4 regions of the Paenibacillus sp. MB22_1 genome follow, and region 3 is predicted to be linked to each of the others. Evidence: riboswitches for the same ligand, from Rfam matches in the RefSeq annotation. Region 3 holds a riboswitch; each other region holds the start of a gene.
What was found. Region 3 has a riboswitch for cyclic di-AMP ahead of ACL02P_RS17825 (3D domain-containing protein). Riboswitches for the same ligand answer to the same signal wherever they lie in the genome.
Positions count from the first base shown of each region.

Region 1 (7,987 bases), 160 kb from region 3:
GATACTGTTGCTGCCGCTGTACCATCCAATGGCGATAAGCATGAAGGCAGGGGTTTGAGAATACAATAGTTGGAGACGAAGCTAGGACAAATCAAACTTCAGATCCTGGTGCGTGACGAGGAAACTTACATATACAGGAGTTCTTGAAGAGAACGGGAGGAAGAATAATGCCGTTTACACCGCAAGAAGTAGAAGCGCATTTGGAAAAACTGGAAGGATGGGAACTAGAGGAAGGACGATGGATTTTTCGTAAATATACGTTTTCCAACTTTATGAAGGGAATCGCATTTGTTGATGAGGTAGCAGCGATCTCGGAAGCATTTAACCACCATCCCTTTATCACAATCGACTATAAAACGGTAACGCTCCGTTTGACCTCTTGGGAGGAAGGCGGCATTACAGCCGTTGACATCAAGGAGGCGCAACAATATAACGAGGTCTACGAAAAGATGCGGTCAGGGGATTAACCAAATCAGAGCATGATCGAAACTATAGGGGTAACAAAACGACCGCCGGGAACGTAAATTCCCGGCGGTCGTGCTTTTTCGTGCTTTTATTTTTTCTCCGCAAGCCACATGGCGACGTTCGCAATTTCCTCTTCCTTTAAGCGATCCTTAAAAGAAGGCATCATGCCGCCCTTCCCTTTAGTGATGATGGAATACAGTTGTTCTGCCGTCAATTCCGAGCCGATCTTCTGCAGATTTGGGCCCGCTCCGCCTTGCAATGTATCACCGTGGCAGGAGATGCAATTTGCTTTGACGATGGCTTCGGCTTGTTCTGCGTTCATGGTGATTTCAGGCATTTGCGGCTTGGCTTCTTGCGCAGCCTCTTCCCGGCTTGGCAAGGTGAACATCAATACAAGGGCTAAAGCGCCTGCGATGACGAACAAACCGCTCATGATCCACTTTTGCATTTCAATCGCCCCTCCTATGTATGCTACCTATCCATTATAACGGAACACGCGGGTTGATCATAGTCTTTGTGTCCAAATTAGGAACAAAAATGATCCGTTTTCATTAAATTGTGTACCATAAGTCATAGTCTTAATCAAAACAGGACATAAAAAGGGGCGTGCCTTTATTCAGGCAGCCCCTTATGAACCATGCAATAAAACGGTTTGGACACCCCGCCAGGCGTCATCTTCTCGTACAGATCCGTGATGACAAACCCAGCCTTCTGGTAGGCCCGGATCGCCCGGGTGTTCCAGGTCAGCACTTCAAGGTCAATCTGGTTTTCCGGCTTACGGCGCCGGGCTTCCTCCACGATGGTCCTCACAAACTGCTTGCCCAGCCCATGGCCGCATAGCTCGGGCTTCATGCCGATGCCAAGCCGGGTGACTCCTTCCATCGGGAAGTACTGTGCGAAGCCGGCAAGCTCGCCCTTTTCATTCAACACGGAGACATACTGTTCGGCGCGGATCGCCGGGTTCCCAAACTCCACGTCAAGCGCTTTCATTTGCTCCCAAGGCAGCCAGCTGTAGATGTCGTAAGGAGAATCGTAACGCCAGGTGCAAATTTCCGCGCCATGGGCTTCTTCCATCGGCACGATACGAAACGGAGACATCGATTGGTCCATATTGCCCCTCCTTTGTTAAAGGAAAGTCCGTCGTAATTGTTCCATTATCCTCACAATAGCCGGAAATACGCAGCTTGTAAAGGTTTTTGCCCCCCCTTCGGGAATTTGTGAGATTTGCGCGGGATTTTTGGCTTTGCGGCAACCTTTTTCCCAGTTGTTTCGTTATATAGATAAGAGTACAGATAAAAAAAGACCGCAAGGCGGTTCCAATGAGAACCCGGCCCAGCGGTGAATTAGTGATGATGAACAGGATGAAACCGATAGATCAATGGATTACGATTCCGCAGCGTAGACGGAATAACCGTATTTACTGAGAACTCGCTTCGCGCCAACGTAGCGGTTCTGGTAATAACTATTGCTTAACTTGTCGATCCGGATGCCCTTGGATGAGGACGCGTGAGCGAATTCACCGTTGCCGATGTAAACACCGACATGGGATACTTTGCCCGTCCCCGTCGTCTTGAAGAAGACGAGATCCCCAGCTTGAAGCTCGCTCTTGGGTACCGGTGTGCCTTGCTTATACTGGGCGGCGGACACACGCGCCAGCTTGATGCCCATCTTGCTGAAGACGTACCGGGTAAATCCGGAGCAATCAAATCCCGCTGTCGTGGTGCCTCCGAATTTATAAGGCGTCCCGTACACGGAATCGACGATACTGGATAGCGTCGTTGTCTCGGCTTTTGCGGAGTCGGCAAAGGCGCTACCTGCCCCCAAGGTAAATAGGAGGGCTAAACTCGTTACCGCTGCTGTCAAAGTCTTTCTCAAGATGTCTTACTCCTTCCAAGGCCTACGAGGTTAGCTTATGGATTCGGTTGAAGGTTCCCTATGATTTGCTATAGAGGTAAGTAACCTTGATTGAAATGGTAGTTATTAGTTTGGGAGTTGTTACCTTTATAGCGAAAATCAATTCACCCTATGGTGGGTCCCCCGCTTCCCGGGTGCGTGGGAATTCGGCAGTTTCATTGTAGATTGCACCCAAGATCTTGCACAGAAACAGTTACAACAATAATTACAAAGTTGTTACCATTTACGTTGTTCATTTTACCAAAGCCGTCCAGAGTTGACAAGTTTGTCGAAAAAAACGCTTCTATTGGCCTGTTTTCGCGAGGCGATTCGTGGGTAATGGTTCCTAAGGGACTGGGGCTAGGGAGAAGGAGAAGGGAAGACAAGGAAAAAACCCGCAGAGACGTTGTTATCAACATCCCCACGGGCTTCGTAGCGAGTTCTTATTGAACATCATCGTGTTCAGCAATTTCACCGGTCACATCTTCATACTTGTCGTTGCTCATGATCCGTTTCGCTCCAACGTAACGCTCGACGTAATACTTCTCGCTTAATTTGCTGATGACTACACCTTTGGAGGAGGAGGCATGAGCAAATTTGCCGTCGCCGACGTAGATGCCGACATGAGAAACGCCTTTACCGGAAGTATTAAAGAAGACCAAATCGCCCTCGATCAATTCGCTCTTGTCAACCGCAGTTCCCATTTTGTATTGGGATGCGGATTGGTGAGGCAGCTTGATGCCGATCTTCGAGAAGACGTACATCGTAAATCCAGAACAGTCGAACCCGTCGGTTGTGGTTCCGCCCGCAACATAGCTGCTTCCGAGCGCGCCGCCGATGACGCTGTCCAGTTTGGAATCGGCGAAAACGCTGCCAGTTCCAATGGTGAAAAGCATGGCAAAACTTACTGCTGCTACCGTCAAACGCTTCTTCAAGAAGTTATGCTCCTTCCAATGCCTACGAGGTTAGCTTAAGGATTCGGTTGAAGGTTCCCTATGATCCCTCTAAAGCGAGATCAATTCACCCAAAGTGGTTCCCCCGTTTCCCTGGTGAAGGGAATTCGGCTTTGTTTTTCACACCTGACATTTCTTATTTGACATCCGGCACCAATCTCCTGCCAAAGATGACAAAAATAATTACAAAACTGTTACTGAAATTGCGTTGCTGTTATTGTAACAAAGTCAGGTATCTTTTGGCAATGCCTAATTCACAAGATTAAGAGGGGAAATAGGACTGAAGGCCTTCGCCAAACGGCGAAGGCCTTGTTGTTACGGGGTTTTTGAGGAGTTAAAAAATTTTAACTTTTTTGTGCCTTTGACTGCCAAAGATGAAATTGAGAGGCGATCTTCCAGACCTTAAACGTGCAGCGGAAGAGGGGATAAGCCTGCTGCAGGATCAGGGCCAGCATCCCCGTCCAAACCCAAGATGCGGTTCCGAACAGAAGGAAGAGGATCAGGCCAAAAGCCCCGAGAATCAACGAGATGGAGATGCCCTGCAAGAGGGTTCGGAAGCAAACCAGCAGGGAATTCCAAACCCCGGCCTTAAACAGGTAGCCGAACTGGACAAATAACAGGCACTGCCGGATGAACCAGCCGTAGATGAACCAGCCAAGAATCAGCCCAAGCCCGGTGAGCCAGGTTGCCATCGGGATTTCCATACCGGTGAGTCCAGGCCAGAGCGACAGCAGCCTCGGTACAATCCAGAAGGCGGGCAGCAAGGTAAGCACGAGCTCCATCGCGTAAAACAGAATCACCGGTTTGCCAAATTCCTTCATCCCTCGGAACAGGGGGAACCCCGGGCTGCGGTGATCGGCCGGTGTGAAGCCGTAGAAGATTCCGGCTTGGATCAACGGAGTCAAGATCATGCGCAGGACGACCATCCCTGCCAGCAGCCAGCAATACAGCCGAACCTCGGGATTGCTCCATAAATTCATTTGTCCCTCAAGCAAGAACAGTAGTTTCGACAGCGCAGTGGGCGGCGGGTCAGGATATCGTTGCAGCAGCGCCATTACCGCGGTATCGACCAACCTGTACAAGAACAATCCCCACAGCAGCTGGTACAGGAACAAGATGATGACCGAGGGAAATTGGCTTTTCAGGGCAGTCCACCCCAAACGAACGAAACTCATTTCTTTCCCTCCTTATAGAAGTATGGACCTAGGTTTACCACAGAAGTCCCCCAAGGATCGCTTCAAGCAGCTTGGTGACGCTCATATTGGAGCGGGACAGCGTGGTTTCAGGGACTTCCGCTTTCAGATAGTTGTTGATGTGAAGGTTCTCCACCGTTAAGGTGTAATCCGGATCGATCTGAACCCATGCCAGCGGTGCTTTATATTGCATCTTGATCTCGAGGCGAGTATCTTCCCCGTTCCATTGCTTGCGTACGGTGTGACCATCGGTGAAGGTAAACAGCAGCGGAACCTTCGGGTGGGTTGCCCCTTTGCGGGTAAAGACTACGTTCGACTCGTAAATCCGGCCGCCTTCTTGGCTGATCGGAGTGATCTGAATTTTTTCCACTGCAAAATCCGCCATTTTCCCGTCATAGACGTATTGCTGAAAATACTCTTTCCAGCTGCGGCTGGTCACTTGCTCAACCACCCGTTGGAAGTCGGCGGTCGTTGGGTGCTTAAACCGGTACTGCTGGCTGTACGTGCTCAGAATCCGCTTCATCGTCTTGCTGCCGACCTGCCGCTCGATATCAAACAGGATTAACTTGCCTCGGTAGTACGCATTCTTGGCATAACCGTCCCCGGAGCCGTATTTCCAGGCGTTCTGGGTCAAGGAAGCCGGCGAGGTAATCATGGCGGACTGGATCGGCAAATTCGGGGTGATTCCGAACTCCTGCTCCATGAGCTTATCCTCTGCATAAGAGGCAAAAGCTTCATCCAGCCAAGCTTCCTCGAATTCATTGTTGGCGATCATCCCGTAGAAGAACTGATGGGCGATTTCATGGATGACCGTGCGCTCCAGATCGTCGTATCCGGGGGAATCGCTGACGGCTCCAAACGCGGTGACCAAGGTTGGATATTCCATACCTCCCGCACCGTTTGCGTTCGCCGGTGGAACCACAACGGACAGCGTGGAATACGGGTATCGTCCATACCACTTACTGTAGTTCGCCAGAGCTACCTTGGCGGCATAGAAGTAACGTTCCTTCAGATCCTTATGTGCAGGATCGAGATACAGCTTGATCCGCACGCCGGGAACTTCGGCAGAGGAGAACGGCTCTTCTACATAGATGAAGTTCGGCGAAGCCGCCCAAGCGAAATCGTGGACGTCGTCGGCGTAGAATTGCAAGGTTTTCCGTCCGTCCTTCAAGACCGCCTTTTTGGTCTGAAAACCGGTGGCTGCCACGGTGTACGTTTCGGGCACGTTGATCTTTACGCTATAAATCCCAAAGTCGGAGTAAAATTCCGAGTTCCCGTGATACTGATGGAGGTTCCAGCCTTCGGACGTCCGCCCCCGGGTACCCACCGGCTCGTACACGCTAATCTTAGGAAACCATTGCCCTGCCATGACGAAATCGTCGGCCACGCCCATGCGGGCAAAAATCTTCGGCAGCTTGACGGTAAATTTCATCCGCAGCGTCAGGCTTTCGCCGCCCTGGACCGGCACGGGCAGCCGCACCTTGGCTAAAGTTTTATCCTTCGTATTGCCGTCGTCAGGCTGAACGTACTGAATCCGATGCAGCAAGGAGATGCCGTCGGTCGTTTTCAGCTCGGTGATCTCCATGGATCCCCAGCCGTCTTTGGGCATGACGTCGTTCCGCAGTTTTCCGCCCGATTCCTTCATAAAAGTCGTATCCTCGGAAGCAAACGCGTTAGGATATAAGTGCAAGTACACCTCGTTGATCGTTTTCTTGCCGGGATGGGTCCAGGTCAGCGTCTCCGAGCCGGTTAACGTACCTTCCTGCTCGTTCAGCGTGACGTCGATGTGGTATTCGGCGACCCGATTGCTGAGCACTTCGGCGGTCGGTTGCTGAATGGTTTCAGTTTGCGGCGGTGCAGGGGTTTGTCCGGTTTTTTGGACCGCTTTAGGCCCCGCCTTGGCCGGTACGAACGAAGCCAGCGAATCCCCCCCTCCCCGCAGGGTCACCCAGGCGGCTCCGAGGGTGAGGCACAAGGCAAGGATGGAAATGCCGTAGACAATAGTACGTCGGGTCATACAATGGATACCTCCCGTTGACAAGCATCTACAGCATGTATATGTTTGCATTTGGAAGATTATTAGTTAAAATTGAGAGGTAGTTAAAAAGCCATTTTTTGAACTTGGATTGAAATGTAAGGATAACTATATAAGCCGCTTTTGTTTAATGGGAACGGAGGCGGCAGGCACGCAGGAATATGGAGGGAATTATGGATCAGACACCGAAATCGGGTAAAAAGATTTTTGCCCTCAACATTATCAGTAATGATGAGAAGAGCAAACATAAAGGCTTTGGCGCGGGTTCCATCGATTTGAACAGCATGTCCCCGGTCATCATCGACGGCGATGAGGTGTACATTGACATCGGAGCCATGCACGCCAAAAGCAAGGTGGAGAAAGGCATCAAATTTTCGACCAACCGTGAGGACGTTCCGAATGGCCGCCAGGTCTGGATCGTTTGGGTTGCGGTAGACCGCGGGCCGGAAGGCCAGTTCTACGGTGGAATGACGGCTTGCGAGATGTTGATTGATACTGAAGCGCGCCGAGGCTGGAAAATTCTTGCTGACCATGTCAACAAAATGGATTATGCGTTAAAACGCAGAGTGATTTTGGACGGGTTGAGCAAAGAGCAGAAGGCCGGGTTGAAGCAGCTGCTGATCGAGACCAACGCGGAATGGTGGGACCGCTCGCCGGAAGAGCTGAAGGCGGCATTGGACGCGTAAACTGAATAGACGAGGCAAAAGAGAAGCGCCCCTATCCGGTTGGATCCCGGAGGGGCGCTTTGATTTGCAAATGGATGCTAGCGATAGGGGATGACCTGAACCTTCGGCGAATCCGCTGTTTGCGGGTCCTTGCCCAGTAAAATCGTCAGTCCAAACAGCGTCACGAGGATGGTCGCCCCCATATCGGACATGACGGCCACCCACAGCGTGAGCCAGCCGGGGATCGTCAGCAGCAGGGCCATCAGCTTAAGCGCAAGGGAGAGGCCGATATTCCAGGTGACGATCCGGCCGGCCCGCCGGGCGATGCGGATGGCGCGGGGGAGATGGCCAAGATGATCCTGCATCAGCACGATGTCGGCGGTCTCTACGGCGCTGTCCGTGCCTTGGCCCATGGCGATCCCGAGGTCGGCTGCGGCCAAGGCCGGAGCGTCGTTGATCCCGTCGCCGACCATCGCTACCGTCCCGCGGCCGGCCAGCGCCTGGATGTGCGCGACCTTCTGCTCCGGCAGCAGGCCGGCATGCCATTCGCTGACACCGCTGCGGTCAGCGATCGCTTGGGCTGCTGCGGCGTGGTCGCCCGTCAGCATGACGGTGCGGGCGACTCCGGCGCGGTGCAAGGCGCGGACGACGTCCGGGGCTTCCGGACGGAGTTCATCAGCGAGGCCGAACAGGCCCAACACGCGCGTGGATTCCGCGGCGAGCACCACGGTGAGGCCCTCCGCCTTCAGGCGCGCGAGGTCTTCGGTAACGCGCGCCCGCTCC
Region 1 is NZ_JBLADV010000002.1:1,443,115-1,451,101, forward strand. It holds gene ACL02P_RS18555 (4a-hydroxytetrahydrobiopterin dehydratase) at 168-467, shown strand; gene ACL02P_RS18560 (c-type cytochrome) at 554-913, opposite strand; gene ACL02P_RS18565 (GNAT family N-acetyltransferase) at 1,078-1,575, opposite strand; gene ACL02P_RS18570 (C40 family peptidase) at 1,849-2,340, opposite strand; cyclic di-AMP (ydaO/yuaA leader) riboswitch at 2,345-2,541, opposite strand; gene ACL02P_RS18575 (C40 family peptidase) at 2,802-3,293, opposite strand; cyclic di-AMP (ydaO/yuaA leader) riboswitch at 3,298-3,434, opposite strand; gene ACL02P_RS18580 (hypothetical protein) at 3,656-4,486, opposite strand; gene ACL02P_RS18585 (M1 family metallopeptidase) at 4,521-6,521, opposite strand; gene ACL02P_RS18590 (YwhD family protein) at 6,713-7,225, shown strand; gene ACL02P_RS18595 (heavy metal translocating P-type ATPase) at 7,303-7,987, opposite strand, start outside.
Region 1: linked by a shared signal. The riboswitch ahead of ACL02P_RS18570 (C40 family peptidase) and the one ahead of ACL02P_RS17825 (3D domain-containing protein) in region 3 are both predicted to bind cyclic di-AMP.

Region 2 (7,987 bases), 1.1 Mb from region 3:
GACTTTCGGCCTCTTTCTATCGGGGATAAATTAGCCCGTCAAATCCTTAATGCCCTTCGGGACGAAGATCCGCCAGAGGAGTCATAACATACGGCTCCTCTTTTTGTTGCGGCGTCGGGGTCTTCCGCTCCTTGCTTGGCGGGTTAAACAAGTAAATCACATACGCAACGATCGCCGGCAAGGCGATGTAGAACAACCCGGCGACGATGTTCAGCGCTCCGCCCATAAACATCAGGCTCAGCGACATCAGGATGCTGTCGAAGATGACGTGCGAGAAGACAACGGTCGCGAAGCCGTAGCGCAGGAACACGAAGCTGAACAGCAGTCCGATAAAGGTTAATTCGATCGGGCGCGAAATGACCGGATAAATCGGATACAACGTGTGGCCAAACGCCCAGATTAAGGTCGACAGCAGGCAGGCGATAAAGGTGCTGCGGAACATTTTCTTCAGCATTGGGATCCCGAACAAGCGATACACCGCTTCTTCTCCGATCCCTGCCACCCAAGCCAGCAGCGGAAACAATAGCGGGTACACCATGTTGTAAGGCGATTGCGTCGCATCGGTCGTGGACCAGGTATGAATCGTTTGCTCTAAAATGAAGAAAACAACGGATTGAACGCCTAACAGGATCAATGCCCAGGCATACCCGTCAGCCACGGAGGTCAGGATGGAACGGCCGTACCCTTCTTCCCGTGATCGCGCCCACAAGTTGATGCCGTTCTTCCGCCACAGTCCATCGCCGCCCACCAGCGAGAAGTACACGGAAGCGGCGAGGAACAACGTCACCAGACCTTGGAAGAAGAGGCCAAAGATGAGCACGCCGGATTCAAGACCGTCTTTTTGGAACACGGGGATCATGTTGATCGTTCCAATCGTGGATAGCACGAAGTAAGCCGAAGCCAGGAAAATACCCCGCTTAAACGAGGTATGGGCCCGCGTCAGCGCGCTGTAGACGATCGCCAGAATCGCCAGCACGAACGTCAACAGGGCGTATCCGGCATAGGTGAGCCAGCTGGCGATTTTCGTCTGTCCGGCGACGTAGTCCTGATGAGCCTGCGGTACGGTAAAATAGCTCTCCAACGAGGAAACCTTGCCGTATTCGAAGCTGAGCTTGATTTCCGCTTGCGATTCGCCTAACGTGTAGCCATTGATATGGTAGAGGAGGCCCACATCCCCTTCACCGGAGGCCAGCTCCAGATCGCTTGGTTTAAATCCAAAGGCGTTCAGGTAAGGCTGTGCCAGCTCTTCTTTCTCCGCTAACGTTAAATCCCCCTCCCATGCCTTCATGGAATCGGTGGTTTCCGATCCTACATCAAGCATCATCTGCTTGGTGGCGTTGCTGGAGGAACTGATCTCCTCGAAGCCGACGACTTGACCGGTGGTCATATGGACATCCACGGTCACGGCGCTTAACGATTCGGTGGGGTCCGTGTAACGGACACGAAATACGTCATATGGAAATTGCTTGTCATACGTTTTTAAGTATGGGGCGAGCAGATCGGCTTTGGTTAAGTAACCAAACAGATCGGAACGCGTTTCGTATGTAATCAATGCTTTATCCTTCGTGGGATTCGGCAGGTCGATCCCAAGTACGGATTGGACAAATTCACTTGCATGGGCAGCTGCTTCCGGTTTGCTGATCACCTCATTTGCTTGCTGCAGCTGCAAGGACTCCGAATCGGTGGTCGGAAACAGTTGAACGGCGACGAACACAATGAATCCTAGGGCGGCCAGCAGCCACAGATTTTTGGTCTTCATCCTGCGGCGGCCATTTGACGTCAAAGGGGAACTCACTCGCAAAACTCCTTTGTTATTAAGTTGAATGAAATCGGGAACACGTACTCTTCTTATATTATGAGGTATGTTTTTCCCTCAAGTACGTCAAAGTAAAGATAACACAGCTATCCCCCCTGCGCCAGACGGAGGGCAAAATTGACGAGAAACGGCAAAAACTTCGGCAAGTCTACGCATCATTTAGATTGGGGGCGAACTTAATCTGCACAATCCCTGATTTCGTCCTTTTCTGGTCTTTTTCTTGAAAATAGAGCTTTGTGGCGGGACGGAATAAGGGATATAATCCATTTGACGAAAAATGATTGAAAACAATTGAAAAGATTGGCCGAATTTCGCAACGAAAACGGGGGAACCGTATATTTTGGGGTGAATTTCACGGAGCTTCAACTCCCAGCAAGGGGATATGTTCCGCGAATAGGGCAACTGGGCATGTCCGAATCCGTCAGCTAACCTCGTAGGCCTGTGCATCAGGAACCAAACACCGAAAGGCATTGGATTTCCAGTGCTTTTTTTCTTTTGTGTTTTTTTCAGAACGATGATGAGGTGAACGCGTTGCATACCAAGAAAATTAACCTTTCTCCGCCGCAGATATTGGTGACTGGGTTTGCGATCATTATTTTGCTGGGTGCGCTACTGCTCATGCTGCCGATTTCCAGTACGACCGGGGAAACACTCCCGTTCGTCGACGCACTGTTCACGGCTACTTCAGCAACCTGTGTTACGGGGTTGGTCGTGGTTGATACCGGGACCTATTTTTCAACCTTTGGACAAGTCGTGATCGTCCTGCTGATCCAGATTGGGGGGCTTGGGTTTATGACCATGGCCACTTTGTTCTCCCTTGTCCTGAAACGAAAAATATCGCTAAAAGACCGTCTCATCCTCCAAGAAGCGATGAACCAAAACTCTGTGGAAGGAATCGTACGGTTAATCCGCAAAGTTCTGTTGTATTCGCTCGTTATTGAATCCAGTGCGGCGCTGATGTTTGCGATTCGATGGTCATTCGATATGCCGATTGGTAGGGCGCTGTATTTCGGAGTTTGGCACGCGGTCTCGATGTTCAATAATGCAGGGTTTGACCTGTTTGGTGAATATCAAAGCTTCACGAAGTACGTTGCTGATCCGATCGTGAACTTCGTTGCGATGTTTCTGATCGTCTCGGGCGGGATCGGATTTATCGTACTGTCCGACGTATTCGAGTTTCGGAAGCGGCGGAAGCTGTCGTTGCATTCGAAGGTGGTATTGTCGATGACGTCGGTGCTGATCGTGATCGGGGCGTTAGTCATTTTCATCTTTGAGTTCACGAACTCGCGTACGCTTGCTCAGCTCAGTTGGAGCGGCAAGATCTGGGGTTCGTTTTTCCAATCGGTGACGCCGCGTACGGCGGGAGCCAACACGCTGGATATTGGGTCATTACGGCAGGCAACGCAATTCTTCATGATCATCCTGATGTTTATCGGGGCCTCCCCAGGCTCTACGGGGGGCGGAATTAAGACGACCACATTTACGATTCTGGTCGGCTCGGTTGGTTCGATGATTCGCGGAAGGACTGACCTAGTCCTGTTCAGGTACCGGATGGCCGGGGAACGGGTCTTTAAGGCGCTTACGATCACGATGCTTGCCTTATTCCTGGTCTTAGCAGTGGCAATGGTATTGTCTACCACGGAGGACGCGAGCTTTTTATCGATTTTGTTTGAAACCACTTCGGCTTTCGGCACGGTCGGACTTACGATGGGGTTGACGGGGAAACTAACGGTTATCGGTAAAATTATCATCAGCTTCACCATGTTCGCCGGTCGGCTCGGGCCGCTGACGCTTGCTTATGCGCTCGGTCCGAAGAAAGGAAAAGAGCTGTACCGCCATCCAGAAGGCAAAATCATTATTGGATAAGGGGAAAACGGGCAAAAATGAAAAAGCAGCAGTTTGTGATCATCGGCTTGGGGCGCTTCGGCTCGAGTCTGGCCTTGGAATTGATGGAGTTAGGATATGAGGTTCTGGGCATCGACCGGAATGAAGAGATCGTGGAAGAACTTAGCGATCGGCTCACGCATACGGTTGTCGCCGATGCTACAGAAGAAGAGGTGCTGAAGTCGCTGGGGGTTCGTAATTTCGATTGCGGGATCGTAGCGATTGGCACCGACATTCAAATGAGCATCCTGGCAGCTATTCTCCTCAAAGATCTTGGCATTAAAACGGTAGTTGCCAAAGCGATCTCGCTTCTGCACGGCCGAGCTCTGGAGAAGCTGGGGGTGGATCGGGTGATTTATCCAGAACGCGACATGGGGGTTCGTGTGGCCCATCAGCTGGTTACTCCAAATTTGCTGGATTATATTGAACTGTCGAAGGAATACAGCATCGTAGAAATGAAAGTTCCCACTTGCTTGAACCATAAAAGCATAGGTGACCTCAATATGCGGGCACGCTTTGGCTGCAGCATCGTGGCGATTCACCGCAATGGCGGTATTTTGGTTGCTCCCACTGCGATGGATCAGTTAAATGAAGGCGACATTATGGTTATTATAGGAGCAAAGAAAAATATCGAGCAATTTGAATCAATCATCAATCCTTAATAAGATGGTAAGATGGCTTACTAGCATGGAACGGAGAGAAGTATGGAACAACAGGCCATTTGGGCTTTAATCATTTTTTTGCTGACCTACGCACTCATTATATCTGAGAAAATTCACCGAACGGTGCTGGCTATGGCTGGTGCGGCGTTCATGATAATCTTTGGCATCCTTGATCAGGAGAGCGCAGTGCATCATATTGATTTTAATACGCTGGGACTCTTGATCGGGATGATGATCATCGTGAATACGACAGCCAAGACCGGTTTATTCACGTACATCGGCATATGGACGGCCAAGCTGGCCAAAGGCAATCCGATCACTCTGCTGTGGTTGCTGGCGCTGATCACCGCGATAGGTTCGGCATTCCTGGATAACGTAACGACCATTATTTTGATGGTCCCGGTGGCATTTAGCATTACGCGGAGGTTGAGGGTTCAGGCGTTCCCTTACCTCTTTTCTATGATTCTTGCCACGAATATCGGCGGGACGGCGACTTTAATCGGAGACCCTCCCAACATTATGATTGGCAGCGCCGTGAAGGAACTGACCTTCGTAGCCTTCATGCAAAATTTGACGCCAGTCGTGTTGATCATTTTGGCAGTGATTCTGCCGCTTGTGATCGTGATCTTCCGCAAAGAGTTGAAAAAGGCTTATGCTCATCAACAGAGCTTGATGGAGATCAGTCTGGAGGGCTTGATTACGGAGAAAAAGCTGCTCACCCAATGCCTGATCGCCTTGGGGTTGACCTTGTTGGGCTTTTTCCTTCATCAATACATACATCTGGAAACGGCTACTATTGCGCTGGCTGGCGCCTTCTTGCTGCTGCTCATGACCGGCGAGCACGTGATGGAACAAGCCTTCCGTTCGGTGGAATGGCCCACCATCTTCTTTTTCGTGGGTTTGTTCGTATTGGTCGGAGGGTTGGTTGAAACGGGAATCATTACGAGAGTGGCCGAAGAGGTGATGCGCCTGACTGGAGGCGATCCGCTAACCACCTCGATGCTGATCCTCTGGCTGAGTGCTTTGGCGTCGGCGTTTATCGACAATATTCCGCTGGTGGCGACGATGATTCCGATGATCCAAGACATGGGCGGAATGGGGATTCAGCACCTGGAGCCGCTATGGTGGAGCCTATCGCTTGGCGCTTGTCTCGGTGGAAACGGAACATTAATCGGAGCCAGCGCCAATTTGATCGCTGCTGGGATGTCCGCCAAGGAAGGGGAACCGATCAGCTTCCTAAAATATTTGAAATACGGGCTGCCGCTGATGATCGTCACCATTTTGATCTCCAGCCTCTACGTTTATTTGCGATACTTCATTTAAAATAGACAAGCTGCCGCTAATCCAGGTTTTAGCCTGAAGGAGCGGCAGCTTTTTTGGTGTAACGAATAGCTGTTTAGGTTCGGGTGGATCATGGTGGCGTTAGAGCGGCAATTCTTTCACGAGGGTTTCGCGGATTTGCGTGATCCATTCCTTCGTTTCGCTCGTCAGCTCCGATTTGTCGCCATATACGAGACAGGTTTCGCGCCGTGTCTGGGCCAGTTCTGGAATCGGCACGGTCAGCAGGCCGTTATCCCGCAGCAGCGGCATACGCAGGTACGATTTGGGCAATAGCGCGGCTGCTTTACAGATCGGCAGCAGGCGGACGATCGCTTCAAACGAATCGATTTCCATGCGAATATCGGGCACGATGCTGTAGCGTCCAAACAGGTCGTCGATCAGCCGGCGATACCAAGTTCCCTTGGAAAATACGATCATCGGCCGACCGTTCAGATCGTCCATGATCAGACGGCGCTTCTGCCCGGCGGCGGCTAGCTCATGCCCTTTGGGAACGACCAACTCGAGGTGGTCTTTGAACAGCGGCAAGCATTTCAAGCCCGTCTCGTTCACCAGGGAGGCCACGACGCCGAAGTCCACTCTCTTCTCGCGGACATAAGAGACGATTTCATGGGTTTTGCCGGTAACGAGCTTCAATTCGATATCTGGAAACTTCTCCATTAATGAGGTCACGAGCGGCGGCAGGGTGGTTTGGATCGTCGTCAGGCTGGCGCCTAACGTGACGATACGGCGCTCCGCTGCCTTGATTCGGGACACGGTCTGCAGGAAGTTCTGGTGGCGTTGCCGCTGTTCCAGCGCATATTGGTAAGCTTCCTGCCCGACGCGGGTCAGCTCGAGTCTTTTCCCTTTGCGGTGAAACAGGGAGACCCCCCACTCCTCCTCCAACTTGGCGATTTTCCGCGAAAGGGCGGGCTGGGACAGGTTTAACAGCTTGGATGCTTTGTTCAAACTGGATTGCTCCACGACGGTGGTGAACACCAGCAACTCTTCCAGCATGGGTTACCTCCTTTTTCTGGGTGAAGGACAAGATTCGACAGGTTAGCTTATGCGAATTTGTTATAATGATTAATAAATATATTGCAATTCCATTATAAGATAAAAAGGAGTAACATGAAAAGTGACACAAGTTGTTCACAAGTAACTGGAGGTACAAAGGGGTTTTACCGACTGCGGTGTGGTATTTATCATATTCAACCTCCGCGCCCCCGTAAGGTCGAATCTTGAGTGAAATTGCGCAAGTTGAAACGGATGATGGAATGAGAAAGGGGTATACGCATTTATGAAAGGGTTTTATTCCAGAAAACTGCACTCGCTGCTGGGCGTCATTCCGCTGGGATTTTTCCTGCTGGAGCACATGATCACCAACTTTTCGGCGGTGGAAGGCGGGAGCGAAGGCTTTAGGGAAGCTGTCGCGTTCCTGAACAGCCTGCCGCTCGTCTTGGTTTTGGAGATTTTTGGGATCTGGCTGCCGCTCTTGTATCACGGGGTTTACGGGCTTTATATTGCGTTTCAGGCGAAGCCGAACAATCGGCGGTTCCCAACCGAGCGCAACCTGCGTTATTTGTTGCAGCGGATTACCGGCGTTATCGCGTTTGTGTTCGTGATCTGGCACGTGGTGGAGACCCGTGTACAGGTAGCGCTGGGCAATGTGGAGCATGAGGAATTGGGCGGCTTGATGCATGAGATCGTCAGCAACCCGCTTCTCTTCACGTTGTATATCATTGGGGTCGTGTCGGCGGCCTTCCACTTTACGAATGGATTGTGGTCGTTCCTCGTCAGCTGGGGCGTGACAGTCGGCCCGCGGTCGCAACGTGTGTCCTCCTATATTTGCATGGGCTTGTTCGCGATCGTTGCTATCATGTTCGTGTGGTCGCTGATCGCATTCCGCGGCTCGGAATTCCAAGCCGAAGGCACTGCCTTGCTGGAGACGGCAAAGGCTTGGATGGCTTAGGCTTTGTTCGTAGATGACTCGTTTGAAGTAACGCTCACAAAACTAAGCGAATGCTTCCGGTGCAAGTTTTGTACGAAGCATTTCCGTTGAAGTATCGCTCACAAAACTTTTAGGAGTTGAAAGCAAATGGCTAAACAAAGCTTAATCGTCGTTGGCGGCGGCTTGGCCGGCTTGATGGCTACGATCAAATCAGCCGAAGCAGGCGTGCCGGTACAGCTGTTTTCCCTTGTGCCGGTAAAACGTTCCCACTCGGTGTGCGCGCAAGGCGGCATTAACGGGGCCGTGAATACGAAAGGCGAAGGCGACTCGCCTTGGGAGCATTTTGACGATACCGTA
Region 2 is NZ_JBLADV010000002.1:195,762-203,748, reverse strand. It holds gene uvrC (excinuclease ABC subunit UvrC) at 1-87, shown strand, start outside; gene ACL02P_RS12575 (CPBP family intramembrane glutamic endopeptidase) at 47-1,759, opposite strand; cyclic di-AMP (ydaO/yuaA leader) riboswitch at 2,109-2,271, shown strand; gene ACL02P_RS12570 (TrkH family potassium uptake protein) at 2,339-3,682, shown strand; gene ACL02P_RS12565 (potassium channel family protein) at 3,700-4,362, shown strand; gene ACL02P_RS12560 (ArsB/NhaD family transporter) at 4,405-5,685, shown strand; gene ACL02P_RS12555 (LysR family transcriptional regulator) at 5,785-6,696, opposite strand; gene ACL02P_RS12550 (succinate dehydrogenase cytochrome b558 subunit) at 6,980-7,651, shown strand; gene sdhA (succinate dehydrogenase flavoprotein subunit) at 7,778-7,987, shown strand, end outside.
Region 2: linked by a shared signal. The riboswitch ahead of ACL02P_RS12570 (TrkH family potassium uptake protein) and the one ahead of ACL02P_RS17825 (3D domain-containing protein) in region 3 are both predicted to bind cyclic di-AMP.

Region 3 (7,987 bases):
CGGTTTGCCAACGGATCGATTTACGTTCCTTGGATTTTTGCCAAGAGATCATAAAGAGCGGGAACGGTTGTTGAAGTCGTTGGAGGATCAAGAGGGAACGATGTTGCTGTACGAATCGCCGCATCGATTGATCAAAACGCTGGAGTCCCTTCTCGAGGTTTGGGGAGATCGGCGAATCGTATTGGCGAGAGAATTAACCAAGCGTTATGAGGAAATGGCTCGGGGGACGATTCACGATTGCCTGGCTTGGCTGCAGGAGCATCCGCCGCTGGGTGAATATTGCCTCGTTGTGGAAGGGGCACATCCCGACCAAGTGAAGGAGAAGCGGGATGCCTGGTGGCAAGCGCTAACTGTGGAGGAGCATGTCCGGCATTACGAAACGGAAGAAGGGCTGTCGCGGAAGGAAGCCATGAAAAAAACTGCGGCCGACCGGGGGGTTGCAAAGCGGGATATCTACAATCAATTATTGTAGCCCCACTTCTCTCCGAAATCATGAAATATTATCCAATTCGGCCAAAAAAGGGGCCTTCGCTAAGCCGGGTTCAAGCCTAGGAAGGCGCCAAGGAGATATGAAAAAGGTTAGAATTAACAGTTTCAGTAAATCTATTATATACTATATTTCTTAATTTGTCACAGGGGTCGGAAGCTCCGTAATGCATTCATGGCAAACAATTTTGCCTTTAAAGTAAGTTACGTTCTCCGCATTACCGCAGAAGATGCAAGCAGGCTCATATTTCTTGAGCATAATCCGTTCACCGTCTACATAAATTTCGAGCGCATCTTTTTCTCCGATCCCCAGAGTGCGGCGCAATTCAATTGGAATGACAACACGGCCTAATTCGTCTACTTTTCTTACAATACCTGTGGATTTCATCATAGGATGATTGCCCCTCTCGCTATAATTTGGAATTGTCAATATTCGACATCATTCTATCTTTTCTGATTTTTATAATACCAACCATTGCCAGATTAGTCAACCTATTTATGGTATAGTTCAACATTATTTCTAAAAAATTCGGATACACAACTCCGAGAACCTTTACGGAATCTAGCAAGTTCACAATGATCTATAATTCGACATTTTGGAAATCGTCATCCGCTCATTTTACGACACAATTCGACATATCTTGTCGTCTCCACACGGTGACCCGCCAAATTTTATGAAAAAGGAGTGTTGGTTCATGCATCGTCGGCTTAGCGAAGAAAAAGTGTTCAAAGACCCCGTACATAATTATATTCATGTACAGGACGAAGTGATCTGGTCGCTCATTAATACGCCGGAATTCCAGCGGCTTCGCCGGATTCGTCAGCTTGGAACATCGTATTTGACCTTTCATGGCGCCGAGCATAGCCGTTTTTCCCATTCGCTTGGCGTTTACGAGATTACGCGGCGGATTATTTCGCAGTTTGAACGAAGCGGCTACACCGATTGGCCCCGCAGTGAGAAATTGGTAGCTTTGTGTGCGGCGCTACTGCATGACCTGGGGCATGGTCCGTTTTCCCATTCTATAGAAGAAGCTTTTCAAATGCATCATGAGGATTGGACCTGCAAAATCCTCTTGGGGGAAACCGAGGTGGGGAACGTCCTGCGCGAGATTTCTCCGGATTTTCCGGACAAGGTGGCTGCGGTGATCCGGAAGGATTACGAAAATCCGATTGTGGTGAACTTGGTCTCTAGCCCGCTGGATGCGGATCGGATGGATTATTTGCTGCGAGATGCTTATTTTACCGGCGTAAACTACGGGACGATTGACATGGACCGAATTCTGCGGATGCTTCGACCTTTTCAAGGGCGGGTTGTTGTCAAAGAATCGGGGATGCATGCGGTGGAAGACTATTTGATGTCGCGGTATCAGATGTATTGGCAGGTCTATTTCCACCCGGTGACGCGGAGCTCGGAGATCATTCTCCGGCAAATTTTGCGACGGGCGAAGGAATTATACCGGAGCGGGCATTCCTTTAACTTCTTGCCGCATCCGCTGCCATTTTTATTTCAAGGGGATATCGGCGTTGCCGATTATTTGCAGCTGGACGAAGCGTTGATGCAAACGGCTTTCATGCAGTGGACGCGGGAAAAGGATGAGCGATTAAGCGATTTATGTTCCCGGTTTTTAAATCGCAAATTGTATAAATATGTAGAATTGGACACGCCGGAGCTGGAAATGCTGGAGGAGATTCGGTACGCTTTTAGACAAGTGGGCCTACAACCTGAATACGACATGGAAATTGATTTTCCGACCGATCTGCCGTATGATGTGTTCCGTCCGGACGATGGGGTTCGACAGAAGCAAATTTTGCTGTTGGACCGGCAGGAACGGCTCCGGGAAATTTCAGAAGTATCGGATATCGTGCGGTCGATCAGCGGCTTGCACCGAGGGAAGACGCATTTGTACTATCCGGATAATAAATTGTGTGCTGTGATAGATCGGCTGCCCCGCCCGGTAGCCCGCATTTTCGAGCAACGGAATTAGGAGGATGACAAGGTTTATGTTATTTGATACGCATACGCATTTGGATGCTCCCCAATTTGACGAGGACCGCGAGGAAGTGATCGCGCGCGCCGTGGAACAAGGGGTTACGCGGATGATTAACATCGGATTTAACCGCGAGACGATCCCTTCGACCATGAAGTTGGCAGAGACGTATGACTTCATTTATGCCGCTGTCGGCTGGCATCCGCAAGACGCGATTACAATGCAAGAGGGCGATTTGGACTGGATTGCAGAATTGTGCAAGCATGAGAAGGTCGTCGCCATCGGAGAAATTGGGCTGGATTATTATTGGGATACGTCACCTAAGGACGTTCAACATAAGGTTTTTCGTGAGCAAATTGGACTGGCTCGCAGCTTGGGCATGCCGATTTCCATTCATAATCGGGACGCTCACGAAGACGTGGTACGCATCCTTCGGGAAGAGAAAGCCAATGAAGTTGGAGGCGTGATGCACTCTTTCTCCGGCAGTTGGGAAATTGCCAAAATGTGTCTAGATTTGGGATTTCATTTGTCGTTTGGCGGGCCGATTACGTTTAAAAATGCAAAACAGCCAAAAGAAGTGTTGGCCAAGACGCCGATGGATCGATTGCTGATCGAAACGGATTCCCCTTATTTAACGCCGCATCCATATCGTGGTAAACGGAATGAGTCCGCTCATGTCCGCTTGGTTGCAGAAATGGCAGCCGAGCTCAAAGGGGTCACTTTTGAGGAAATCGCGGAAATTACCACCCGAAACGCATTGGAACGATTTGGAATCCCGAGTATTTGAGAGCAAAACGGATGAAATAAAGAGGATTTCGGAAAGATTAATGCTTTTTAACCCTCAAAAACAAGGTCATTACATTTTTTTAACCATTTTTTTAAAAAAACGTGGTTGATTCGTCCTTTACAACCTGCATCGAAACAGGATAGAATCTTTTCAGTATCGATTCGGTTCGTTTTGAACCGTACGATGCTTGGTTCCATGAACCAGTCTCGCTGAATCTCCTATGACGGAGAACGGGGGAACCAATACGGATTGCAGTTGGCGATAGCCTGTATGCGTTCGTATTCGATTTCTTTCCAGGGTCTATGGGGTGAATTCAAGGTCATTGCGCCATGAGCGAATGTACTGAGAAAGGGCGGCTCTCTTTCGCCCGAACCCGACAGCTAACCTCGTAAGCGAATAAGAGAGGTCACTCGTGCAGCTATTACACCCAAGACATTCAAGAAGCCACGAAGGAGTTCCTCTAACTCTTTCTCCCGGCTTCTTTTGTTTTGAATAAAAGTAATAGGGTCGTCATACTGTTGGAAAACAGGAGGTGACGACAAGCAGGAGAGACTGGTCAAGGATGCAAAACGCTTAGGATTAAATTTAAGATCAGTGTTCAAAAAGTCAGGTTTTTCAGCACCGAGAAGGTTGGATGAAGCTTGGGACTGAGTAGCGCAGCGTACATGGGGGTACGTGAGCAACGGAAGGCCCGGCTGAATTCAAGATTCGATGCCGAATTCACTTCTTGACCTGCTTCGTGATCAAAAGATGACTTTTTGACTACCTTAGGCGTTTTGTAAAAAGTAACTGTAGTCGCGTCAATCGTTATCATGCATCGACCTAGACGGCGGGACTATGAAGGAGGACGGAAGAAATGGGCATTTTCCGCAAAGAGGAGACCCATGAATCACGCTCATCCAGCATGTCTTACGCAATGCGATGGAAGCATGAGAATTTACGTCAGATAGCGCTCGTCGGCGTTCTGGCCATCGCGGGAATCATCATCATCCTAATCTGGCTGTATAGCCAGGCACAGAAGGAAGTATCCCTGATCGTGGACGGGAATGTCCAGTCAGTGGAGACAACCCAATCCAGTGTAGCTCATCTGCTGGAGGAACAATCGATTAAGCTCAGTGCGAAGGATTCGGTATCCCTCCCGCTGGAAAGCTCGCTGAAGAACGGTGACCGCATTGTCATAGTACGCGCCAAGCCGGTCAATGTGACCGCGGACGGCACCACGAAAGTCCACTTCACGACGCAAAGCAAAGTAGAGGGCGTATTGTCCGAGCTCGGCATCACTTTGGATGAAGACGACAAGGTGACCCCGGCATTGGACAGTAAAGTTACCGAGAACCTGAATGTCAAGGTCGTTCGGGTCAGCAAGCAAACGGTGCAGAGCAAGGAGACTGTGCCCTTTAGCGTGGTCAAAACGTCGGACGACAAGCTGCTAAAAGGTACCACGAAGGTCATTCAAGAAGGTACCGAAGGTCTGGTCATTCACAACATTGAGAAAACCTACGAAGACGGAAAATTCGTGGCGAAGCGTTGGCTCGGCAAAGAGGTCTCCAAGGACCCTCAGCCGAAGGTGATCGCAGTCGGCACGAAGAAACCTACCGAGGTCCTGTCGGCCAGCATAAGCCGTAAGGGAAATACGGTGAACATCAGCGGGACGACGACCAAAGGTGGCGTCTCATTCAAATATAAAAAGATCCTGAAAAATGTTACGTTAACCGCGTATTCGGCGGAAGAAGACGGGATAGGCACCCGTACGGCTTCGGGTACCCGCGTGACGGAAGGCAGAACGATTGCCGTTGATAAAGACGTCGTTCCGCTTGGTTGGTGGGTATACATCGAAGGAGTCGGCTTCCGTAAGGCAGAGGATACGGGTGGAGCCATCGATGGAAATAAGATGGACGTCTATTTTGATAGTCTGAAGGATGCTAAGAAATTCGGCCGCAAGAAGGGCCGCACCGTATACGTAATCGGTCCGACGAAGCCGGAATTGAACTAAGATCTCGTTCTCTTTCGTTTTACAATGCGGAGGGAATGAGATAGTATTAGGATGATGAATAAGACAGTGGATTAGAAGAGGATGATATGATCCTCTTCTTTTTGTTATTCTGGTGGAGACAAGCAAGAACAGGAAGGAAGACAGATCCATGATCAAAGAGGTCATCGTGGTGGAGGGCCGAGACGACACCGTGGCCATTAAACGAGCCGTAGAGGCGGATACGATTGAGACCGGGGGTTCGGCGATAGGCGAAGCCGTGCTAAAGAAAATCGCTTTGGCTCAGGAACGCCGGGGCGTGATTATTTTTACGGACCCCGACCATGCCGGGGAGCGGATTCGTAAAATCGTGGCAGCGCGGGTGCCGGGCTGCAAGCACGCTTTCCTGCCTGAGGTCGAAGCTACGAAGAAAGGCGACATTGGGGTGGAGAATGCCTCGCCGGAGGCGATCCGCACCGCGTTGTCCCGGGTGCGCAGCGAAGCGCCGGGAGTAGAGGCCGCAATCACCTGGGAAGACTTGATTAACGCAGGGTTAATCGTACACCCGCAAGCTGCGGCGCGGCGAAAAGCGCTGGGCGAGCTGTTGGGTATCGGATATTGTAACGGAAAGCAGCTCTACAAACGGTTAACCGTGTTCCGCATCAGCCGCGAGGAGTTTGCAGCTGCGTTAGCCGAGTTGGAAAGCAAAGGAGTTTAAGAACCATGAGCATAAGGGAAGACGTATCCACACCGCGCCGGACGAAGGAGATCATTCAGCGGCACGGTTTTTCGTTCAAAAAAAGTCTGGGGCAAAACTTTCTGATCGACCAAAACATCCTCGGTAAAATTGTTGCCGCCGCCGAATTGGACAAGACCCAGGGCGCACTGGAAATCGGGCCGGGCATCGGCGCCTTAACGGAGAAGCTGGCGCAGGAGGCAGGCAAGGTGGCAGCGGTGGAGATTGACCAGCGGCTGCTTCCGATTCTGCAGGAGGTGCTGGAGCCCTACCCGCACGTCCATGTGATCCATGGCGATGTGTTGAAGCTGGACCTAAAGGCTTTATTTGCTGCGGAATTCAGCGGGGTGAGCGGCGTCAGTGTCGTCGCCAATCTGCCGTATTACGTGACGACTCCCATCATGATGAAGCTTCTGGAAGAGAAACTGCCGCTGAAACATATCGTCGTCATGATCCAGAAGGAAGTGGCCGAGCGCATGGCTGCCACTCCCGGCGGCAAGGACTACGGCAGCCTTAGCATCGCCGTGCAGTACTACAGCACCCCGGAGATGATCTGCACGGTGCCGCACAGCGTGTTTATTCCACAGCCGAATGTAGAGTCCGCAGTGATTCGCTTAACCGTGCGGGAGAAGCCAGCTGTGGCGGTTCAGGATGAGGCGTTTTTCTTCGAGGTGGTGCAGGCTTCTTTTGCCCAGAGACGAAAGACGATTTCCAACAATTTGAAAAGCCGCTTCTTCCCGAAGGAAGGGCGGGAGAGACTGGAGCAACTGCTGGAGGAAGCCGGGATCCAGCCTTCCCGGCGGGCGGAGACATTAAGCCTGGACGAGTTCGCCAAGCTGAGTGATACGCTGCTGAATGCCGGGGTGAAGGAACTCCGCGAGTAACCATTCCCTCTTGTCGCCCATACGATGGGATAGAGGTGATGGATTTGGCGAACTTGGGAGACTTGGTCGTCCGCAAATCATACGGTGGAGATGTTACGTTCCGAATCGAACAGATTGTGCGGAGTGAAGCGATTATTAAAGGAACGGAATTCCGGCTGCTGGCGGATGCGCCCTTAACTGATTTGGTTAGGGTAGACCCGGCTTCCCCAGGAGAGACGACGCAGCGGGCCCGCATTAAGGCGACGGAATCGCTGAAGCGGTTAACTCAAGACCGCAAGGAATTGGCAGAACGCAATCGAATGGTAATTGGACGGGAACTGTATGGGCAAGGCGAGCCGGCCTATTTTGAGGTCCCGGGTAAGGTCCTGCATCTCGATGGCGACGAACGCTATTTGCAAAAGAGCTTAAGCCTGTATCAGAAGCTGCGCGTCCCGGTTCAAGGCTATTATGTCACGGAATCGCAAATGGCAAATGCGCTGTACCGTCTGCTGCCTGTGGTCAAGCCGGATATCGTCGTGATCACGGGTCATGACGGCGTGTTAAAATCGCGCCCCACCAGCGACCTTTATAATTTGACCAGCTATAAAAATTCCAAGTATTTTGTGGAGGCCATTCAAATGGCTCGGCAATACGAACGGAATTTCGATACGTTAACGATTGTGGCCGGCGCTTGCCAGTCGCATTTTGAGGCGCTGCTGCAGGCGGGGGCTAATTTTGCTAGTTCGCCCGGCCGGGTGCTGATCCATGCGCTGGATCCGGTGTATATCGCCGCTAAAGCGTCGCTCACCTCGATTCGGGATACGATCCAGATTACTGACGTGCTGAATCATACGATCAGCGGCGCCCAGGGGGTTGGCGGGATCGAGACTCGTGGCAGTTACCGAATCGGGTTGCCCAAACTGAAGGACTTGTCGACGCTGAAAGTGGTGCCGTCCATGTGAAAGGGTTGCCGGAAGGAACTGAGGCTAGTGCCCCAGGACCTTCCGGTTATTTTTTAGTACCTGGCTCTTTAGCCATCAGGTAAAAAGAAAATGTCGAAAAATAATCGTTGACACATCTTTTTTGCTGCTGATATAATTATTTATTCCGATTTGACAAGTTTGTGACTTTCCTGTATAATGGACAAAGAAAGAAGGT
Region 3 is NZ_JBLADV010000002.1:1,282,408-1,290,394, reverse strand. It holds gene rsmI (16S rRNA (cytidine(1402)-2'-O)-methyltransferase) at 1-472, shown strand, start outside; gene ACL02P_RS17840 (AbrB/MazE/SpoVT family DNA-binding domain-containing protein) at 623-877, opposite strand; gene ACL02P_RS17835 (HD domain-containing protein) at 1,182-2,471, shown strand; gene ACL02P_RS17830 (TatD family hydrolase) at 2,488-3,261, shown strand; cyclic di-AMP (ydaO/yuaA leader) riboswitch at 3,459-3,671, shown strand; gene ACL02P_RS17825 (3D domain-containing protein) at 4,118-5,254, shown strand; gene rnmV (ribonuclease M5) at 5,403-5,948, shown strand; gene rsmA (16S rRNA (adenine(1518)-N(6)/adenine(1519)-N(6))-dimethyltransferase RsmA) at 5,954-6,850, shown strand; gene yabG (sporulation peptidase YabG) at 6,889-7,791, shown strand.

Region 4 (7,987 bases), 940 kb from region 3:
CACTTTCGGCCCCGGTCTGCGTTGCTTGGAAACGGCCAGAAACTGTTTGCGCGCTTTTTCTCGGTACGTGCGCGGTTTCGCCATTTGTCCGATGACCGGCTCATGCAGCGTATCGATGATCGCTTCGAGCTTCTCCCGCGCTTCATTCAACAGATTCAGATCGGTCGGATACGCCACATCCGCCGGCGCACAGGTGGCATCCACCAGCACGGTCCCTTGATTCGGCTGCTCAGGGGCTTCCCATTCTGCGGTCGATTTCGGATGCGCTTCGCAAACAAGTTTATTCGTTTCAGAAACCTCTGACTTTGTAGCCATCGACTCCACGGGAGACGCTGCTTCTGACGATGCGACTTGCGATTGTGCAAACATGGTTTGCTGCTCGACTTCTTCATCAGAGGCGCGCTTCTTCGAGCGCTTCCCTTGGCCTTTACCGCCGCCGGTCGCGTTGTTGCTGTCATCATCATCTTTCGTTTCCTTCGCACCTTCGGTGGCGACGATCTCATTCAACTCTGCCAGCACGTCCGTCAGACGCTTGCGGAAATGCGTCATCATGGAGTGATGGAACGGTGGCTTCATGACGAATCCAGGCAGACCAATGAAGTATTGCATGTAAGGATTTTCGCTGATCGACTCCAACGTTTCTCTGTCGGTCAGTTGCATTCGCTCCTGAATGATGAGCGCACCGAGCCCCATCCGAAGACTGATCGTTTGCTGGCCGCGAAAGGTGTCTTTGAAAAATTGACCGTATGTTTTCTCAGCCTCCGCCCACGGCACCAACCGCGCCAACTGGACCCAGCGATTGTCCTCGTCCAGCTTTCCGCCAAAGGGCAGAAAGAAATCGCCAGGCAGGATCAATTGATTATCGAGGTGCGCGGTCGGCTTAAACATCTTCGTCACTCCATCTGCAAAGGTTTTAGGTGGTTTTCAAGCATTTCCTTTGCATATGATTTCGACAAATGGGCCTTAAAATCCTTGTTGTTATGCGGTTTTTGTTGTTTTTTTTTAGTGTTCAGCAAGCCCTACTTAGGAATTGATGATGGATTCAAATTGCTCGATATTTTTCTTTGATCCGATGATAACCATAATGTCGCCTTCATTAAGCTGATCCATCGCGGTGGGAGCAATCAGGATGCCGCTATTGCGGTGGATCGCCACGATGCTGCAGCCAAAGCGTGCCCGCATATTGAGGTCACCTATGCTTTTATGGTTCAAGCAAGCGGGAACTTTCATTTCTACGATGCTGTATTCCTTCGACAGTTCAATATAATCCAGCAAATTTGGAGTAACCAGCTGATGGGCCACACGAACCCCCATGTCGCGTTCCGGATAAATCACCCGATCCACCCCCAGCTTCTCTAAAGCTCGACCGTGCAGAAGGGAGATCGCCTTGGCAACTACCGTTTGAATGCCCAGGTCTTTGAGGAGAATGGCCGTCAGGATGCTCATTTGAATATCGGTGCCAATCGCCACGATGCCGCAATCGAAATTGCGAACCCCCAGCGACTTCAGCACCTCTTCTTCTGTAGCATCGGCGACAACCGTATGCGTGAGCCGATCGCCAAATTCTTCCACGATCTCTTCATTCCGGTCGATGCCCAGAACCTCATACCCTAACTCCATCAGTTTCAAGGCCAGACTCGAGCCGAAGCGCCCCAAGCCGATGATCACAAACTGCTGCTTTTTCATTTTTGCCCGTTTTCCCCTTATCCAATAATGATTTTGCCTTCTGGATGGCGGTACAGCTCTTTTCCTTTCTTCGGACCAAGCGCATAAGCAAGCGTCAGCGGCCCGAGCCGACCGGCGAACATGGTGAAGCTGATGATAATTTTACCGATAACCGTCAGTTTCCCCGTCAATCCCATCGTCAATCCGACCGTGCCGAAAGCCGAAGTGGTTTCAAACAAAATCGATAGAAAGCTCGCGTCCTCCGTGGTAGACAATACCATTGCCACTGCTATGACAAGGAATAAGGCTAGCATCGTGATCGTAAGCGCCTTGAAGACCCGTTCCCCGGCCATCCGGAATCGGAACAGGACCAGGTCAGTCCTTCCGCGAATCATTGAGCCAACCGAGCCGATCAGAATCGTAAATGTGGTCGTTTTAATACCGCCCCCCGTCGAGCCTGGGGAGGCTCCAATAAACATCAGGATGATCATAAAGAATTGCGTTGCCTGCCGCAATGCCCCAATATCCAGCGTGTTGGCTCCCGCCGTACGCGGTGTCACCGATTGGAAAAACGAACCCCAGATCTTGCCGCTCCAACTGAGTTGAGCAAGCGTCTTCGAGTTCGTGAACTCAAAGATGAAAATGACTATCGCCCCGATCACAATCAGCGCCAACGTCATCGTCAATACCACCCTCGAATGCAACGACAGCTTCCGCCGCTTTCGCAACTCAAATACGTCAGACAGTACAATAAATCCGATCCCTCCCGAGACGATCAGAAACATCGCAACAAAGTTCACGATCGGATCAGCAACGTACTTCGTGAAGCTTTGATATCCACCAAACAAGTCAAACCCGGCGTTATTGAACATTGAGACCGCGTGCCAAACTCCAAAATACAGCGCCCGACCAATCGGCATATCAAATGACCAGCGGATCGCAAACATCACCGCCGCACTGGATTCAATAAGGAGCGAATATAACAAAACTTTGCGGATTAAGCGTACGATTCCTTCAACAGAGTTTTGGTTCATCGCTTCTTGGAGGATGAGTCGGTCTTTTAACGATATTTTTCGTTTCAGGACAAGGGAAAACAAAGTGGCCATGGTCATAAACCCAAGCCCTCCAATCTGGATTAGGAGGATGATCACGACTTGTCCAAATGTTGAAAAATAGGTGCCGGTATCGACTACGACCAACCCCGTAACACAAGTTGCTGAAGTAGCCGTGAACAATGCGTCGACAAACGGAAGGGGTTCCCCGGTTGTGCTGGAAATTGGCAACATGAGCAGCAACGCCCCCAGCAAAATAATGAGCGCAAAGCCGATCACCAATATCTGCGGCGGAGAAAGGTTGATTTTCCTGGAATGCAATGCGTTCACCTCATCGTCGTTCTGAAAAAGAACAAAAGAAAAAAAGCACTGGAAATCCAATGCCTTTCGGTGTTTGGTTCCTGATGCACAGGCCTACGAGGTTAGCTGACGGATTCGGACATGCCCAGTTGCCCTATTCGCGGACGCTTCATCCTCCCATATATGAAGTTGAAGCTCCGGGAAATTCACCCCAAAATATATGGTTCCCCCGTTTTCATTACGAAATTCGGCCAATCTTTTCAATTGTTTTCATTCATTTTTGTCAAATGGATTATATCCTTTATTGCGTCTCGCCACAAAGCTCTATTTTCAAGAAAAAGACCAGAAAAAGACGAAATAAGGAATTGTGCAGATCAACTTCGCCCCCAATCTAAATGATGCGTAGACTTGCCAAAGTTATTGCCGTTTCTCGTCATTTTTACTTTTCGTCTGGCGGGTAATTTTGTATTGACTATAATAAAGTACATTGTTTACTTGCAATTAATGGATTTTTCCAGCGTTGCTAAGCTGGAAGGCCAGCAAAAGACGAAGGAAGCCCCTGTATGCGTCGGAAAAGGATTCCCCTGGATGTATAAAAAGATGGTTCGTTCGCCACTTTATCTCGAACGTGGGACCCAGTCAGTAGCTGTTCTCGTCATGGAGAAGCCAAAAGTGCGAATTCTACCGTCAGTTCAAGGTCTTCGTGTTTACATCAGAATATATCCGAAGAAGAATTACTCGACCTTGCAAAGAAAAAAATGGAAAGGCAAATTCGTCTGACTTACCTTAAGGGCTTTATGCGTGAGGTCGATATCTACAATTTGGCAGAACCGCTGTATCGACACCATCCCGAGTTATGGCATCGGATGGAGACCAAACATCATTTTGTTTTGCATCAGGATGCGTTACGAAATGTAAGTATCCATGTCCAATTAACTAATACAGGAAGATACAAGTTAAAGCCTGGTCACCATTCCAGAAGATAATTGTGTTTTCGAAGACGTTGTCCTTCTGCAATACGTCTTCAACTAAAATATCCGTATCCGTTCAACCGGAGGTGGAGTGGTAATGAAAGCGGCAGAATTCATGTCAACTCCAGTCTATACAGTTTCAAGAAGCTTTCATTTACACCTAAAAAAGTCCCGTTCTCCTTAAGACAAGGAAATCGGGACTTGCACTCAGACTTTAAATCTTCCAACTAACGCTTTCAGGGAATCTGACATTTCGTTAAGCTGGAGAGCGGTTTGGAACATTTCACGACTTGTGGCCGCCTGCTCTTCAGTCATAGCTGAGACCTCTTCAGCGAACGAGGCGGTCTCTTCAGTAATCCTCGTGATCTCTCTAATAGAACCTTCGATCGCTTTGCTCCCGACAGACATTTGCCCCACAGAAGAAGCAACATCCATAACTTGAACACTCAAACTGTCCACTTCGTTCGTAATAGTCTGGAAAGAATCTCCAGCTTTCAACATGGCTTGAATCCCGTCCTTGACGCCACGACTGTTCTCTTCTAGCTTTTGGACCAGTCCGTTTATTCCGTTTAACATCACTTCGATAGTTTCATGAATTTCACGAGTCGAATACGCCGCCTGATCTGCCAGTTTGCGGATTTCTCCGGCTACGACGGCAAAACCTTGGCCTTGATCGCCAGCGCGCGCCGCCTCAATAGCAGCGTTCAGTGACAGCAAATTGGTCTGGGTGGAGACCTCCTGAATATATGTAACGACATCCCGTATTTTCTCGGACAACGATGCCAGTTCTAGAGCTGAAGCTTGAATGTCGGAAAATGTTTCTTCCATCTTGCTTATTTTTTTCGCAGTATCACGCATCTCACCGGCACTTCTCGTAGCGACGGATTGTGCTCGTTTAGCAAGTTTGGAAGCATCGACTGACGTCACAGCAACCTGTTCCAGTCCAGATACCATTTGTTGCAAGATCGCAGACATCTCTTGCGCCTGTGAGACTTGGTGCTCTGCCCCCTGCGCTACGCGTCTAACTGATTCAGATATTTGATCGGCGGAATTGGCTCCCTCTTCTGCACCAGCCTTCAATATGGATGAGGATCGTTCCAATTCCAGAGTGTTGCCTTGTATATCAGTGATCATATTTTGGAGACTGGATAACATTAAATTGGTTTGATCCGCCAAATCTTTTGTTTCATCTTTGGTTTTTACTGTAATTCGTTTTGTCAGGTTGCCACCGGAAGAAGCGATTTCAGCAATCGCTTTTTCTACTTTACGTACGTTCTTGGTTGTTAGTGTACCTGTAAAGATGGCAGAGATTACAGATACGATGAGAATTATAAAGAAAGAACCGTACAGTTGTAACCGGAGTTGACCATTTTTCTTTTCAAGATCCGCTACTCTCTTCATCGTAAGCTGCTTTTCCATGGAACGAAATGACGAAAGCTGCTCACGTATGGAATCCATAGCCTCTTTCCCCGGGTCGTTCTGAAAAAACTGCTGAATGCCTTTGTTGTCATTGGCCTTTTTTAATGTAATTGCTTCCTCGCCTGAGCTTTGAATCCAGTGTTCGACATTTTCACGAATAGCTTTCAAATTCTCTTGTTGGTCAGGATTATCTGCAACAAGCTGATAGAGGGCATCATAATGCCTCTGCCAGTTAACTTTGCCATTGGTGTAAGGTTCCAGATATTTGTTTTCACCGGTTATAACAAATCCTCTTTGACCAGTTTCCATATCCACCAAATCCTTCTCGATGGACTGGGCAAGACTATGTACCTGCATGTCATGATCCGTAATCAATCGCGTCTCTCTCTCAAAAGAAGATAGTTGTTGAATTACGCTGATAAGAGCAAAGACAAAAAAAATGACAACCACGAGAAAGCCAAGCCCAATCTTGTTCTGTATACGGTTAAAACGAATGAATAGATTTTTCATAAATAATAGATTTCCCCTTGATGTAAAGTAGAATTCAGATCAGGACATTGTGAAATATTGAACAGCCTCTTTGCCATTCTCAGCTTCCGCTATTACTTCAAAACCACTTTCCTTTACAATCTCTTTCAGCATCATCCTCATAAACGCTGTATCATCAGCAATCCATTATTTTGAACATAAAATCCTCCTTATGCAAGGTTATTCCAAAGGTTTATTGATTTAAATCACATTATACACGAAAACAACATCGGGTTCATATTTCCTAAAAGTAGTACTCATAATCTCCAATCAACTGCAATAACAGATCGGACTTTGAAAGCCAACTATTGAGAGAAAGTCATCGAGTGTGCTCAGCTGTAATGCTCGACGATTTCTAAATAAGGGTAGCCTGGTTCATTGTTTTGAGGCACCATAATCCGTGATCGATAACTTAATCTCAAAAGTCACAGGTGTTTGGCTAAAGACGTCGTCCCAATGATTTTCAACCCTCCTCCAATATTTAGGATTCGCAATCCTCAAGCTATCACCAAATCCAGCCACATCCGTTTTATATTTTGACTGTATCTTCTGCATTGTCGCATTGATCATCTGGTTTAGCCTATTTTCAGAAGCTTTTTTCGCCCTATCCAAAAATTCCGGTTTGGAGGGATCTTCTTCAATATCCCAATTTTCAATTAAACGGCCTTTCGATTCAATCGTGACATAAAAGGAAAGGCGACCTTCTTCAATCTGAGGAATAATTCGGGATTTCTCGCTTTCAATTTCGTAGGTTAGTGGTTCATTGCGTCAATCATAGGTTTTAATGCCCCCCTTCAATATCGCCTTGAATCCAGGCAATGCTTTCTACGTCTGTTTGATCCAATGTACCGATCCATTTGCCAGTAGCCCCTTTAATAATCCCGGCGCCCGTAAACAGTATTTCGTCTCCGCGTTTAGACACCTCCTGCAAAAGGAAGCTCTGCTTGGATCCTAACCTTTCATTCAGCTCAGTCAGATTCACTTCTTTCATGATTTTGCTGGTTCTAAAGCGCCCACGAGGAGTATCTCTCAATATGAAGGCCGGGACTTCTCCAGGATGTCCCGTCTCTAATGTTTCCCTCGCCAACTTTTTGCTTAAAAGCACGATACAACTAGGCCGTATATCGTTATCTCGAAGCACGAAATCCATCAGCTTGTCAATACTTTGGTTTCGAACCAAGGTGGTGGATACTACAATCACCTTTAAATGATGGCCAATGACTGCCCGCTCCAATCGAAGAGAATACTGCCGCATGATTTCCAGAAGAGAATCCCCGATTTCTGAAGTATTCAACCTGAATTTCGAACGTATCGCTTCGAGCTTCGGCGGCATCAAAATCTTCCTGGCTTTTCTCGAAAAAATCAAACTGCCGGAGGCGATGTGCTGCTGAGGCGCTTTCTCGGCGGACGCTGCCCGCATTACAGTCTGCTGTACAAGGAATTGATCCGGCTTGGGCGTTCCTGTCCCTCTCTGGATAACGAACTGCGGAGGCTGAATCAAGAGATCATTCGACCCTGCTTGCCACCTGAGCTGATTCTCGATCTGGATTCCACGGTGGAGACCGTGTACGGCGATCAGTCCAACGCGGCCAAGGGCACGAATCCGCATAAGCCCGGACGCAAAAGCTATCATCCCCTGCTCGCTTTTGAAGGTCAGAGCCGGCTTAGCTTGAACGCCGTGCTTCGACCGGGAAATACGCATTCCTCCACCGATGCCACCGAATTCTTAAATCAAACGTTTGGCCTGATTGGAGAACACAAGGTGAAGTACGCAAGGTTCGACAAAGGTTTTGGTGGTGAAGATTTTTACAGCTTGTGGGAGCAGCACCGCATCGGCTATGTCGGCAAACTCAAATGGACCAAGCGACTGGCGGCTGAAGTCGGGACTTGCCGCTACTGGACACGTTATGTTGACGAGGACTGGATCATCGAAGGCATCACCTTGATTTACAAAGCAACGTCTTGGAAAAGGTCCCCCCGCGTAGCGGTCATTCGTAAGGCGCAAGTGTGCGTTGACGACCAGAGCCGCATCGTGTTTGACGAAGATTGGCA
Region 4 is NZ_JBLADV010000002.1:338,284-346,270, forward strand. It holds gene ACL02P_RS13255 (IS5-like element ISPaen2 family transposase) at 1-888, opposite strand, end outside; gene ACL02P_RS13260 (potassium channel family protein) at 1,024-1,686, opposite strand; gene ACL02P_RS13265 (TrkH family potassium uptake protein) at 1,704-3,047, opposite strand; cyclic di-AMP (ydaO/yuaA leader) riboswitch at 3,114-3,280, opposite strand; gene ACL02P_RS13270 (hypothetical protein) at 3,426-3,797, shown strand; gene ACL02P_RS13275 (methyl-accepting chemotaxis protein) at 4,196-5,917, opposite strand; gene ACL02P_RS13280 (Ger(x)C family spore germination C-terminal domain-containing protein) at 6,311-6,679, opposite strand; gene ACL02P_RS13285 (hypothetical protein) at 6,717-7,268, opposite strand; partial or broken gene ACL02P_RS13290 (IS1380 family transposase) at 7,189-7,987, shown strand, end outside.
Region 4: linked by a shared signal. The riboswitch ahead of ACL02P_RS13265 (TrkH family potassium uptake protein) and the one ahead of ACL02P_RS17825 (3D domain-containing protein) in region 3 are both predicted to bind cyclic di-AMP.